DNA from 2 places in the Mesorhizobium sp. A623 genome. Region 2 is predicted to be linked to the other one. Evidence: riboswitches for the same ligand, from Rfam matches in the RefSeq annotation. Region 2 holds a riboswitch; the other holds the start of a gene.
The links. A riboswitch is a leader RNA that binds a small molecule or an ion and turns the genes downstream of it on or off. The one in region 2 is predicted to bind cobalamin.
Positions count from the first base shown of each region.

Region 1: linked by a shared signal. The riboswitch ahead of ACX3P1_RS04780 (DUF1636 family protein) and the one ahead of ACX3P1_RS26465 (CbtB domain-containing protein) in region 2 are both predicted to bind cobalamin.

Region 1 covers NZ_JBTMXB010000003.1:168,992-176,133, forward strand. Annotated here, with positions in the region: gene ACX3P1_RS04755 (NADH-quinone oxidoreductase subunit D) at 1-387, opposite strand, end outside; gene ACX3P1_RS04760 (NADH-quinone oxidoreductase subunit C) at 396-1,001, opposite strand; gene ACX3P1_RS04765 (NuoB/complex I 20 kDa subunit family protein) at 1,006-1,587, opposite strand; gene ACX3P1_RS04770 (NADH-quinone oxidoreductase subunit A) at 1,578-1,943, opposite strand; gene ACX3P1_RS04775 (winged helix-turn-helix domain-containing protein) at 2,264-3,490, shown strand; cobalamin riboswitch at 3,493-3,694, shown strand; gene ACX3P1_RS04780 (DUF1636 family protein) at 3,719-4,144, shown strand; gene cobW (cobalamin biosynthesis protein CobW) at 4,147-5,178, shown strand; gene cobN (cobaltochelatase subunit CobN) at 5,197-7,142, shown strand, end outside.
Region 2 covers NZ_JBTMXB010000058.1:8,740-15,881, forward strand. Annotated here, with positions in the region: gene ACX3P1_RS26430 (ABC transporter ATP-binding protein) at 1-709, shown strand, start outside; gene ACX3P1_RS26435 (ABC transporter permease) at 709-1,764, shown strand; gene ACX3P1_RS26440 (ABC transporter permease) at 1,761-2,705, shown strand; gene ACX3P1_RS26445 (lysozyme inhibitor LprI family protein) at 2,858-3,217, shown strand; gene ACX3P1_RS26450 (hypothetical protein) at 3,232-3,615, shown strand; gene ACX3P1_RS26455 (hypothetical protein) at 3,745-4,320, opposite strand; gene ACX3P1_RS26460 (CbtA family protein) at 4,382-5,134, opposite strand; gene ACX3P1_RS26465 (CbtB domain-containing protein) at 5,146-5,355, opposite strand; adenosylcobalamin (AdoCbl) riboswitch at 5,359-5,514, opposite strand; gene ACX3P1_RS26470 (histidine phosphatase family protein) at 5,618-6,202, shown strand; gene ACX3P1_RS26475 (pyridoxal phosphate-dependent aminotransferase) at 6,199-7,142, opposite strand, start outside.

The DNA of each region.
Region 1 (7,142 bases), on a different contig from region 2:
CGGCGGCGTCAGCGCACCGACGTCCATGGCCTGCGTCGTCACGTTGAGCAGGTGCGACATGATGCGGCCGATCTCGGAAAAGAGAACCCGGATCAGTTGCCCGCGCTTCGGCACCTCGATGCCGAGCAGGCGCTCGACGGCGAGCGCGAACGCATGCTCCTGGTTCATCGGCGCGCAATAATCGAGCCGGTCGAGATAGGGCACAGCCTGGAGATAGGTCTTGTGCTCCATCAGCTTTTCGGTGCCGCGATGCAGCAGTCCGATATGCGGATCGACACGGTCCACGACCTCGCCGTCCAGTTCCAGCACAAGGCGCAAGACGCCATGTGCCGCCGGATGCTGCGGACCGAAATTGATGTTGAAATTACGTACCGACGTTTCGGCCATAGTTTGCCTCAGTTCGCCTTGGCTTTTTCATCGCCCGGCAGCACGTAGTCGGTGCCTTCCCACGGCGAGAGAAAATCAAAATTGCGGAATTCCTGCTTCAATTCCACCGGCTCGTAGATGACGCGCTTGGCCTCGTCGTCATAGCGCACCTCGACAAAGCCGGTCAGCGGAAAATCCTTGCGCAGCGGATGCCCTTCGAAACCGTAATCGGTGAGGATGCGCCGCAAGTCCGGGTGACCGGAAAACAGGATGCCGTAAAGATCGTAAGTCTCGCGCTCGAACCAGTCGGCGCCAACAAAGACGCCGGTAATCGACGGCACCAGCGTATCCTCATTCGCCAAAACCTTGATGCGAATACGATGGTTCAAATGCGGCGACAGGAAGTGATAAACCACCTCGAAACGGTCAGGGCGCGACGGGTAATCCGCCCCGCAAACATCGATGATGGAGATGAACCGGCATTTCGGATCGTCCCGCAGGAAAGTCGCCACATGGACGATGTCGGCGGCCTTCACCGTCAGCGTCAGGTCGCCATAGGCGACGACGCTTTCGAGGACGTCCGCACCGACGGTTGCCGCGATATGATCCGCGAGGTCGTGAAGTAGGTCGCTCATGCGCTCACCGCTCGATCGTGCCGGTGCGGCGGATTTTCTTCTGCAACAGAAGAAGGCCGTACATCAACGCTTCCGCGCTGGGCGGACAGCCGGGCACATAAATATCCACAGGCACGATGCGGTCGCATCCGCGCACCACCGAATAGGAATAATGGTAATAGCCGCCGCCATTGGCGCAGGAACCCATGGAGATGACGTAGCGCGGCTCCGGCATCTGGTCGTAGACCTTGCGCAGCGCCGGCGCCATCTTGTTGGTCAGTGTGCCCGCCACAATCATCACGTCCGACTGGCGCGGAGAAGCGCGCGGCGCAATGCCGAAACGCTCGCTGTCATAGCGCGGCATGGCGGAGTGGATCATTTCCACAGCGCAGCAGGCCAGGCCGAAGGTCATGTACATCAGCGAGCCAGTACGCGCCCACGTAATCAACGCCTCGGTCGAGGTGACCAGAAATCCCTTGTCGGAAAGCTCGTCGTTGATGCCCAGGAAAAACGGATCGTCCGCGCCGACCGGCTTGCCGGTGTTCGGATCGAGAATACCCTTGGGACGCGGCGCGACCAGCGTGCCGGAACTGTCGTTCAATCCCATTCCAGCGCTCCCTTTTTCCACTCATAGGCGAAGCCGATGGTCAGCACGCCCAAAAACACCATCATCGACCAGAAGCCGAGCATGCCAATCTCGCTAAAGGAGACCGCCCACGGAAACAGGAAGGCCACCTCAAGATCGAAGATGATGAACAGGATCGACACCAGGTAAAAGCGGACGTCGAACTTCATGCGGGCATCGTCGAACGAATTGAAGCCGCATTCATAGGCCGAAAGCTTTTCCGGATCGGGGCTGCGGAAGGCCACCATGAACGGTACGGCCAGCAAGGCCAGACCGACAACCAGCGCCACGCCGATGAAAATGACGATGGGCAGGTATGAACTGATAAGGGCGTTCATGCTCCAACTTCCCGATGCGGCCAATCCGCCTTGATCTATAGCACCATTCTCGAACACGGAAACGCGACGCGCGTGCTGAACCGGTTTAGAGCCTATGCTGCAACGCGGCGAGGGTTAGCGCAGCACTCAGGGCGAAGCAAGTCAAACCTTGTTCAAAATACGGTATCGGAATGGCGTCGGTGGGTAAACTGGCCCGATTGGCGCGCGTTTGATTTCCTTCTTTTCTTACTCCACTTTTATCTCCTGACATTCCTGTACCGGATGCCTGTTACCATGCGTGGAATCACCGCCCCCAAGCTCAAGGATTGCCCGGAACCGGCATGAAGGAAAACATATCGCTCCGGCTCGCGCGCCGCATAGCGCTTGCTGCACAAGGCTTCTGTGACACGCGGCCAGCCGGCACGCCGGACCGCCGGCATTTTTCGCGCGTTTTGTCGCGGACCGGCCTGTTGCAGATCGATTCCGTCAGCGCCGTGATCCGCGCGCACTACATGCCGCTTTATTCCAGGCTCGGCCCCTACCCGCTTTCGCTGCTCGACAATGCTGCCATTTCACGAAAACGTGCAGTCTTCGAGTATTGGGCGCACGAAGCTTCCTACCTTCCGGTCGAAACCTGGCCATTGATGCGCTGGCGCATGGCGCGGGCGGAGCGCGGCGACGGCATGTATGGCGGCCTCGCCAAATTCGGCCGCGAACGCGCCGCCTATATAGAAGACATTTTTCGCGAAATCGTGGCGCGCGGGCCGATTGCCGCATCCGAGCTTGACGGCCAGAAAGGTTCCGGCGGCTGGTGGGGTTGGAGCGAGGCTAAGCACGCCTTCGAATGGCTGTTCTGGGCCGGCCGCATCACCACCGCCTATCGGCGCGGCTTCAAGCGATTTTACGACCTGCCCGAACGCGTGCTGCCGCAGGCGGTTCTGGATCTGCCCACGCCTTCGCCCGCCGACGCCCACCGCGAACTGCTGCGCATATCGGCCCGCGCGCACGGCATCGCCACCGCCAACTGTTTACGCGATTATTTTCGCCTTTCTCCCGCCGACATGAAGGGCAGGCTGGAAGAACTGGTCGATGAAGGCGAAATTCTGCCCGTCCGCGTCGAAGGCTGGAACAAGCCGGCTTTTCTGCACAAGGACGCCCGCATGCCGCGCCGAGTCGAGGCGCGCGCCATGCTCGCGCCTTTCGATCCGCTGGTGTTCGAGCGCTCGCGCGCCGAAAGCCTGTTCGACTTCCGCTACCGGATCGAAATCTACACGCCGGCCGAAAAGCGCCAATATGGCTACTATGTGCTGCCTTTCCTGCTCGGCGATAAAATCGCTGCCCGCGTCGACCTCAAGGCCGACCGCCCGGCAAGCGTGCTGCGCGTCCACGCCGCCTACGCCGAAGCGACCGCACCCACAGACGCCGCCGCCCATCTTTTCGAGGAACTGAAGCAGATGCAGGGCTGGCTCGGCCTTGAACATATCGAAATCACGCCGGCCGGCGATCTCGGACCGGCGCTGGCCGACATCGCGCTGTCGCATCGACACGTTGACACGGCCTCTCACTAACGCCTAAATCCGCTCCAGACGGTCTCCTCTTTTCACAGGGAGGAGCGAAGAGGGAATGCGGTGCGCGACGAAAGTCGCAAATCCGCGGCTGTCCCCGCAACTGTAAGCGACGAGCCAAGGCCGAATGCCACTGGGATTTTCCTGGGAAGGCGGCCAAGGCGATGACCCGCGAGCCAGGAGACCTGCCGTCTGCGAGAAATAATCCGATAGCCTGGCGGGTTTCCGGGCATGGAGCAGGTCTTGAACCAGAACGGCAATTTTCCGGCTGAGTCCGCCGATATTCTATCCGGTATCGAGGCGACGATCATCGTCTGTTCATCGTGCCGCGACGAAACCGGCTCGGATGCCCGTCCCAGCGCAGGCGAGACGTTGGCGGAAAATACACGCCGCGCCGCTATCGACGAAAACATCCATATCCGCACCGTCGAATGCCTTGGCAACTGCAAGCGCCGCCTCAGCGCAGCCATCCTGCGCGACGGCTGCTGGAGCTATGTTTTCGGCGACCTGACCGTAACCAGCGGCCCCGATCTCGTCGCCGGCGCAAAACTCTTCGCCACGTCCAGCGACGGTCTCATCCCCTGGCGCGGCCGCCCCGATTCGCTGAAGCGCGGCCTTGTCGCGCGCATCCCTCCCCTTGCCACGCTGAAGGACTGACCATGACCGCATCCCGTGTTCCCTGCACCGTCATCACCGGCTTTCTCGGTTCGGGAAAAACCACGCTGGTTCGCCATTTGCTGGAGAACTCCAGCGGCAAGCGGCTGGCCCTCATCGTCAACGAATTTGGAGACATCGGCGTCGACGGCGAAATTCTTAAAGGCTGCGGCATCGACACCTGTCCGGAAGAAAACATCGTCGAACTCGCGAATGGCTGCATCTGCTGCACCGTCGCCGACGACTTCGTGCCCGCGCTCGACCGTATCCTGTCACTCCAACCTCCTGTCGATCACATCCTGATCGAAACGTCCGGCCTTGCCCTGCCCAAACCGCTGGTCCAGGCGTTCCAGTGGCCGGCGGTCAAAAGCCGCGTCACGGTCGATGGCGTCATCGCCGTGGTCGACGGAGCGGCCCTTGCCGCCGGTCAGGTCGCTTCCGACATGGATGCGCTGGCCGCCCAGCGCGCCGCCGACCCGACGCTCGACCATGACGATCCGGTCGAGGAAGTGTTCGAGGATCAGGTCGCCTGCGCCGATCTCATCATCCTGTCCAAGAGCGATCTCATGGACGATGCCGCCATGGCGCGCGCCAACGACATCATCGCCAAGAGCCGTGCCCGCGCCGTCAAAACCCTGCCGGTCTCGCAAGGCAAGGTCGATCCGTCGGTGCTGCTCGGCCTCGGCCTCGCCGTCGAAGACGACATCGAAAACCGCTGGAGCCATCACGACGGCATGGGCGGCCATGAGCACGACGATTTCGATTCGATCATCATCGACATCCCCTCGATCGCGAACCCCGACGACCTCGCCAAGCGCGTCGCCGCCACCGCCGAACAGGAAAACGTGCTGCGTGTGAAGGGCTTCGTTGAAGTGTCGGCCAAGCCGATGCGGCTTTTGCTGCAAGCGGTCGGCCCCCGCGTCACCCACTATTACGACCGCGCCTGGACGGCCGAAGACGACCGCCGCTCGCGCCTGGTAGTCATCGGCCTGAAGGGGCTCAATCGTCCGGCCATTGAGAAAATATTGATCGGCTGACCGCAACACTGGCTCACGATGCACATCCTGACCACCACTTCCGCCTCGCTCGACGATCTCGCCGAGCCTGTCGATCTGCGGCAGACGCCGGCGGATGTGGTGGCGCTGTCCTTCACCGATAGTGATCTGGCCGGTCTGGCGGCTGCATGGCAGGCCGACGCGCAGCGCTTGCCGTCGATGCGGCTCGCGCCCTTGCGCGATTTGCGCCATCCCATGTCCGTCGATTTGTGGATCGACAGCGTTGCGCAGCATGCAAAAGTCATCCTTGTCCGTATTCTTGGCGGCTATGACTGGTGGCGCTACGGCTGCGACCAGCTTGCCTCCATCGCGCGCGCTCGCGGCATTAAACTGGCGCTGCTGCCCGGCGAATGCCGCGACGAGGACTTGCGGCTGATCGAGGCCTCCACCCTGCCCCGCACCGAGCTCGACGCGCTGCTCGACTATTTTCGCGAAGGCGGCTCCGCCAACATGGCAGCCCTGGTGCATCGCCTAGCGCAACTGGCCGGAACAGACATTTCCGCCGCCGACCCGGTCACCGTGCCTAAGGCAGGCTATTACGAGCCGGGCAGAGGCGTCGTCGAAGCGCCTTGCATCGAGAACAAAACGGCCGCCGTCGTTCCCATTCTCTTCTATCGCTCCATGCTGCAAGCGGCCGATATCGCCCCCATCGATTCCTTGACCGAAGCGCTCCGGCAGCGCGGCATGACGCCTGTTCCCATCTTCGTCTCCAGCCTGAAGGACCCGGCCTCGCTTGCCGTCGTCGAAACCGCTCTTACCACGCTGAACCCCTCTGCCATCGTCGCCGCCACGGCCTTCGCCTCGGGTGCTGAACCGGGCAGCCAGACGCTGTTCGACCGCGCCGGCGTGCCGGTATTCCAGGTAATCGTGGCAACGACGCGCCGCGATATCTGGCAAGAAAACCAGCGCGGCCTCGCCCCCGCCGATCTCGCCATGCACGTGGTCCTGCCCGAACTTGACGGCCGTATCCTGGCCGGCGCGATCTCGTTCAAGGGCGAGATGGACACCGATCCGGCGCTCGGGCTGCGCGCGCTCGCCAATCGTCCCGAACCGGATCGCGTCACGCAGGTTGCGGAGCGCATAAAAACCTTCATCCGCCTGCAACGCACACCGCGAGTTGAACGCAAACTTGCGATCCTCATCCCCGACTATCCAAGCGCGCCCGGCCGCACCGGCTACGCGGTCGGCCTCGATGTGCCTTCCAGCGTTCTAGCCATGCTGCACGACATGAAAGACCACGGCTATGCCGTTGAAGCGATTCCGCAATCGCCTCGCGCGCTGCTGGAACTGCTGGTGCGCGACAGCCACGGTTTGAGCACCTCCGACTATTTTGCCTTGTCCGAAGAACTGCCCGCCGCCGCATGCGAGGCCGTCGAGGCAGCTTGGGGAAAACTGAACACGACCCACCCCCAAATACCCTTCCGCGCCGCCACCTTCGGCAATGTCACCGTAACACTGGCTCCCGATCGTGGACGCTCCGCCGACCGCCGCGCCGACTATCACGACCCGACGCTGCCGCCGCGCCATGAACTGCTCGCCTTCGGCCTGTGGCTGCGAAGGGTGCTTGGCGTCCATGCCATCGTCCATGTCGGTGCGCATGGCACGCTGGAATGGCTACCCGGCAAGACGGTCGCCATGAGCGAAAATTGCTTTCCCGAGATCGTCACCGGCTCGCTCCCCGTCGTCTATCCCTTCATCGTTTCCAATCCGGGCGAGGCAGCACAGGCCAAGCGCCGCATCTCGGCCGTGACGCTCGGGCACCTGCCGCCGCCGCTGATGGAAGCCGGACTGGACGAAAACCAGCAGAAGCTCGAGCGCTTGGTGGACGAGTATGCGCAAGCCGACGGCCTCGACCGCCGCCGCCGCGACCTGCTGGCCAAGCTGATCGTCGAAACCGCCGCGCAAACCAACCTCGCCAAGGAAGCGGGCGTCGCGAAAACCGATGC
Region 2 (7,142 bases):
CGGCATGGCGCTGCGCGACGTCTCGCTTGCCGTGCGCAGCGGCGAAATTCTCGGCATCGCGGGCGTGTCCGGCAACGGCCAGCGCGCGCTGGCCGATGTCATTTCGGGCATGCTCAAGCCGGTGTCGGGAACGATGAGCCTCGCCGGCAAACAGGTCACCGCCTATACGCCGCGCGAAGTGCAGGCGCTCGGGCTTGGCCGCATCCCGGAGGACCGGATGACCACCGGCCTCGTCACCAATCTGCCGCTGGCTGATTCCATGGTGCTGCCGCGTATCGGCACGGCATCGTTCAGCCAGAAGGGCCTGCTGAAGCCAACTGCGATCCGCGCCTTTGCCGAAGAGCAGATCAAGGCATATGACATTCGCTGTCCGGGGCCGATGGTGCGTGCCGGCGCGCTTTCCGGCGGCAATCTGCAAAAGGCGCTTTTGGCGCGCGAACTCGCCTTCGACCCGAAGGTGCTGATCGTCGCCCAGCCGACGCGTGGCCTCGACATTGGCGCGGCCCACTTCATCCACGAAAAATTCCTCGATCTGCGGGGCAGGGGCTGTGGCATCATCGTCATCGGCGAGGATCTGGAGGAGCTGCTGACGCTCTCGGATCGTATCGCCGTCATGTATGAAGGCCGCATCGTCGGCACGTTGGATGCCGCCGACGCCACCGTGGCAAAGCTCGGCATGTTGATGACCGGCGCGGAGCAAGCGGCATGATGTTTCGTCTCGAAGCCCGCACCGCGACACCGGCCTGGTTCAACCTCGCTCTGCCGGTGGCGGCAATCGTCGCCACGCTCATCTTGTGTAGCGGCCTGATCGCGCTGGCCGGGGCCGGTGTTTTCCAGGCTTACGGCGTGATGTTTTCGGCATCGCTGGGCGACACCTACGCCATCACCGAAACGCTGGTGCGCGCTACCCCGATGATCTTTACCGGGCTGGCCGTCGCGGTCGCCTTCCGCGCGAAATTCTGGAACATCGGCGCCGAGGGCCAACTGCTGGCCGGAGCGGTCGCCAGTTGCGTGGTCGGGGCCATTCCCATGCCGGGGCCGCTCGCCATGCTGGCAATGGCATTGGCGGGTGCCGCTGGCGGTGCGGCGGTTGCGCTCATTCCGGCGATCCTGCGCGTAAAATTCAAGGTCGACGACGTGGTCAGTTCTTTGCTGCTCAACTCGATCATCTTCTATGCGCTGATGGCGCTGATCGAGACGGTGTGGAAAGACCCGTTCAGCGGCTATCCGATTTCGCCGCCCATCCAGGATTCGGCGAATTTTCCGGTGCTGCTTGAAGGCACGCGCCTGCATCTGGGCGTGCTGGTGGCGTTTTTGGCAGCACCTATCATCTGGTTCGTGATTTCGCGCACCGTGCTCGGCTTCAAGATCAAGGTGACGGGCGAAAACCCGGAAGCCGCGCGCTATGGCGGCATCCGCGTCGAGCGCGTGCTGGTGGTGACGGCGCTGCTGTCCGGCGCGCTGGCGGGCCTGGCCGGCGTCTGCGAAGTGGGCGGCGTGCATTTCCAGGTGATGAGCGACATTTCGCCGGGCTATGGCTATTCCGGCATCGTCATCGCCATGCTGGCCAGGCTTAATCCGCTGGGCGTGGTGCCGGCCGCGATCTTTCTCGCCGCCGTTATGACCGGTGCTGAAGCCATGTCGCGTGCCACGGGCGTTCCGGCCTTCCTCAGCGACGTCATTCAGGGAACCGCACTTCTGGCCATGCTGGTGGCGCTGCTGTTCACCGCCTATCGGGTCCGGCGCGTGGGGGCGCAACAATGAGCGTCGTTCTGGAACAGATCTTTCAGGTCGGTTTTCTGGCCGCCATCCTGCGCATCGCCACGCCGCTGGCTTTCGCTACGCTGGGCGAAATGTTTTCCGAGCGCGCCGGCGTGCTCAACCTCGGCATCGAAGGCATCATGCTTCTGTCGGCCATGACCGGTTTCACCGGCGCCTATCTCAGCGGCAGCCTGTGGGTCGGCATCGCCGCCGCGGTCGCCACCGGTGCGCTGATGGGCGCGCTGCATGGGCTGTTCACCGTGGCGCTTGGCCTTAGCCAGCACGTCTGCGGCATCGGTGTGACGCTTTTCGGCTCCGGCCTTGCCTATTTCCTCTACCGCCTGATCTTCGGCCAGCAATCGACGCCGCCCAACATCGTCGGCTTCAAGCCGGTGGCGATCCCGTTCCTGTCGGATATTCCGGTGCTGGGACCGGCCGTGTTCAGCCAGTTCACGTTGGTCTACATGGCGATCCTCGCCGTGCCGATCTCCGCTTTCATCCTCTACCGCACACCCTGGGGCCTGTCGGTCCGCATGGTCGGCGAAAACCCGCGCGCCGCCGATTCCGCCGGCGTCAGCGTCATCGCGACCCGCATGCAGGCCGTCATCATAGGCGGCGCGCTGATGGGGTTGGCCGGCGCTTTCCTGTCGATGGCGCAGTTCAACGCCTTCACCTTCGGCGTGGTTTCCGGGCGCGGCTGGGTGGCGATCGCGCTGGTGGTGTTCGGCCGCTGGGACCCGTGGCGCTCTGCCGGTGCTGCCCTGCTGTTCGCCTTCGTCGATGCGCTGCAGCTGCGGATGCAGGCGAGCGGCCTTGGCCATATCCCCTATGAGGCGTTCCTGATGCTGCCCTTCGTGCTGACCATCGTGGCGATGGCGTTCATGTCGCGCAATGCGGTCGCGCCTTCGGCGCTGCTAAAGCCGTTCCGCCGCGAGGAGCGGTAGGATCACATTGACGGCACCGACGGGCCTTGCCTCGTCCATTCGCCGTCCCGGAAAGGGAAACCTTTTGCTTACTATATGGTTTCCCAAAGGCTTGCTGGCCATCCTTGCGTGTGCTTGCTTGGGGTCACTGGTATTTTGAGGGGGATACAGCCATGCGCTTTTTTCTTGCTGCCGTCGCCACCCTGTCATTTGCTGCCACCGCGGCCCTGGCCGATCCAGCTTCGGACCTCAAAAGAGTCGACCAAGCGTTGAACCAGACCTTCAAGCAAATTCAGAAGCGGCTTGCGGACGACGCCGACGGCAAGATGCGGCTCGTCACGGCGCAGAGGGCGTGGATCGCCTTCCGAAACGCCGAATGCATTTTCCAATCCAGCGGCGATGACGGCGGGTCTGCGGCGCCGATGGTTGCCGCTGCATGTCAGGCTGAATTTACCAAGGATCGCACCAAACAATTGAAGGCTTATCTCACCTGCCAGGAAGGCGATCTCGCTTGCCCGGTACCTGCAGAATGACCGGGAGTAAAAAAATGCCGAATTTCAAGATGCGATATGTGCTGCTCGCGCTTGTGCCGTTAGCCGTCGTCGGCTGCGTCAGCACAGAAGAGCAGCGCTCGATGGACCAGGAAAAGTGTGCTTCTTTCGGCTACGCGCAGGGGACTGACGGCTTCGCCGACTGCATGATGAAACAAAGTTCGCAGCGTGCAGATGACGAGCAGCGCTCATTGGATCGCATGAATGCGCAAGAACAGCGAGACCGCGACCGCAAGGAAGCGCGACGCAAGCGTGACAGCTACGTCGATACCAGGCCGAGTTACGATAAAGACGGTAATCCGAACTTCGACACCCAGGGCAACTACCAGGGGTGTAATGGCGTGGGCTGTCTTGTCGATAATCCAGGCGATGACGATTAGCCAGACGATGACGATTAGGCCGGCTGCCGGGACGCCGCTGGTCGGGCTGTAGATACGCTAGCCCCGGCCGAAACTTGAATGGGCGAAATGCATGCGGCGCCAAGGCAAACTACGGCGTGCGGCGATAGCTCAGCACGGCTGATCGTCGCCGTCTTTCCGCCGTCCGCCGGCAAGCAGAATCGTGCCGCCCGCAAACGCCATCGCCAGCGTCGAGAAAGCGATGAGGCTTGGCGTGTGCGATGGAACGTTGCGCCAGATCGGGAAGATCACCTCGGCGGTGTTGAAAGCTTCGCCGCTGAACTGGCATTGCACGAACGAGGCCTGGTTGCGCACCATGTCGGCGTCGATCCGGGAGATCAGCGCTTCCGTAGGCTGCTTGTCGTCGGAGATATCGCGCATATGGACGAGTAGCGCTTGCGCCGCCGAGAGATAGGCGTGGCTGCATTCGTTGAAGGGGCTTTCCTCGTCGCGCAGGCTGCCGGGAACCAGCCCCCATAGGCAGTAGCTGTACTGGACGTCGGCGAAAGTCAGCAGCCGTCGGAAGGTCGGGTCGGTTTTCGCCTGTCGCTTGGCCAGCGCGAGAATTTCGCCGCGATATTCGGCGATGACGGCCATCTGGCCATGAGACAGGCCGGGGATCGAGATACCGCTGATCGGCCCGCCCGAGCGCGCGCCATGAGCGCCTGCTGGAACCGCAAAAAGCAAAGCGGCGGCACCCGCAAGGGACGCCGCCGCGAAGAACGATGAACGCTGAGGCCGCACTTAACTAGCGCAAGGCTGGGCGTGCGGTGATTTTATGGTTCGAGCGTCCGGCAAGATTACGCTCGACGACTGCGCCGAAGACGAGGCCGATTACCGTCCACAACACGGCATGAAGCCCGAGCGAAGCGGTGCGGAAGCGCCACAGCAGGTCGGCGGAAAAGTTTTCCGGCACGTCATTGATGGTGGGCAGGGCGTATTGCGCGACCACGGTGACTGCCAGGAAAGCCGCTCCAGCGATGATCGAGGCGTTCCAGGCTCCGTCTTGCGCCCACAAGCGCCTTGCCAGGCCGATGGACGCGACCAGCGTGGCGATCGAAATGACGATCATGATGAAGAACAGTTCCGTTCGCACCCCGATCGTGTCGGGGTTGCCGACGGCCGGCGGCGTCGCTGGATATTTGATCTGCGGTATCAGCACGATGGCGATGAACCCCGCCAGCGCGAGCAAAGCGGCGGTGCCGCGCGGCCCGAACCGGCCGATGCGCCCAAAGACATAGGCAAAGACCAGCGAGAACAGCCCGCCAAGGGCCGCGCCATAGACGACGGTACCGGTCAACAGGCCGATGCCGGCCTGCGTCGCGCGGGAAACGAGTTCGGTTTCTTCATCCGGCGCTTCACCGGATGCCTGCGCCATCAATTCTTCGAACGCGATGGCGCGGTCAATCTGGGGTTCACCGAAAACCCGGGCAAAGCCGAACGCCAGGAGACCCGCGAAAATGCCGACAAGCATCCCGCGAAGGAGAAGACGACCAACCATGTCAAAGCCCCTTAGTGGCAGGGAAAGCCGAGCAGGTGGCGTCCGTCATGCACGAATTCGTGGATGTACATGCCACGGAAAAGCGACATCGCGCCTTCCTCGGAGCCGACGAAATAGACGGCGAGAAGGCAAAGCAGCCCGCCGAAGATCGCCCATGGCAGGATTTCGCCGAGCGGGATCGGAAGCGGGCGTACGTCTGGATTGAATGTAGCGTCGGACATGATGTGCCTCCTGGGATACAGCGTCCCGTTGATGAGCCATGAAGCAACGAAAGAAGTCCTGACTCTCGGCATCGCGTTTCAAACGCTAGCCGATCACAGTGGCGCGACCGTACCGGGCTTTCACCGGTTTCCACTCACATTGCTTCAATGGCGACAGTAGTCAGCGCCGGTTACCCTGTCAACGAGGGTGTTGGGCGTGAAGGGCCGTCGGGCCGGCACGGTCGTGCTATGCTGAGCCAACGAAACGCGATGCGATTCCTCGATGACCGGACGCCTGACAATGATCTGCAGCGGCGCAACCGCCGCCACGCGCCACGCCGCGTTCCCGCTCGATGAGCCGCTCGAGGCAGGCGCAGTGGCGATGGCCAACACGCTCGGCCCGCAATTGCGCCGCGCCGACCGCGTCTGGACAGGGCCGGCGCTGCGCGCCAGGCAAACGGCGCAAGCCCTTGGCTTGCAAGCGGTTGAACGCCCTGAACTTGCCGATCAGGATATGGGCTCATGGAGCGGAAAGACGCTGGCCGCGATTTCCGGGCAGCAGCCAGAAAATATCGCGGCCTGGTTGGCCGTTCCTGCCGCGGCTCCGCATGGCGGCGAGGCGATCGCCGAACTGTCGGCTCGCATAGCCGCCTTGATGGACGCGCTGCTCGGCGAGCGCGGCCATACGATTGCTGTGACGCATCCGGCCGTCGTCCGCGTGGCTGTGCTTCATGTGCTGGGCGCGCCGCTCGAATCGTTCTGGCGCATCGATTGCGAGCCGCTGAGCGTCGCTGAATTTCGCACCGACGGACGCAGATGGGCGCTACGCGCCAGCGGCGTCATGCCGGCGAAGGCAAAAAAGCGTTAGCCGCGCACGGCCGCGAGCACGCCGGACAGTTCCTCGGCGAAAATATCGATCTCATGGTCGAGGCCGACGCTGACCCGGATGCATCGGTTGAGCACCGGCGCCATGGGCTTGCGAATGAACACGTCGCGCGCCAAAAATCCTTTCAGCACCTTGAGCGCGAAATCGCCGTCGCGGCCGCAGTCGATGGCGACGAAATTGGTGGCCGAAGGCAGCGGCTTCAATCCGTTCGCCTCGGCGATTGCCGCAATTCGTCGGCGACCGACATCGACCCGCGCCACGACGCTTTGCAGCCAGTCCTGGTCGGCCAGTGCCTCGACGCCGGCAATCTGCGCCATGCGGCCGACGCCGTAGTGGTTGCGGATTTTCTCGAAGTCGGCAATGACCTGCCGCTCGCCGATGGCGTAGCCGCAACGGATGCCGGCCAGCCCGTAAGCCTTTGAAAAGGTGCGCATGCGGATGACATTGGTGCGCCCGATATCGATTGCCGGAAGCGCCGAGGCAGGCGCCAACTCGCCATAGGCCTCGTCCAGGATCAGCATCGTGGTTTCAGGCAGCGCCTCGATAAAGCGCATGATTTCCGCCGCATCCCAAAAACTTCCCATCGGGTTGTCGGGATTGGACAGATAGACCAGCGGCGCGTTTTCCCGCCGCACCGCCGCAAGCAGCCCGTCAAGGCTTTCGCGGTCGTCTTCATAGGGAACTTCGACCAAGCGTCCGCCGGCCGCCGCGACGTGGAAATTGAAGGTCGGGTAGGCGCCAAGCGAGGTGACCACCGGCGTGCCCGGCGCGACATACATATGGACTAGCACGCCGAGAAGCCCGTCAATGCCTTCTCCGACGACAATATTTTCCGGCGAGACGCCGTGATGGACTGCCGCAGCCTGCTTGAGATCGTAATTGTCGGGGTCGCCATACATCCACATATCGCCGGCAATCGCGG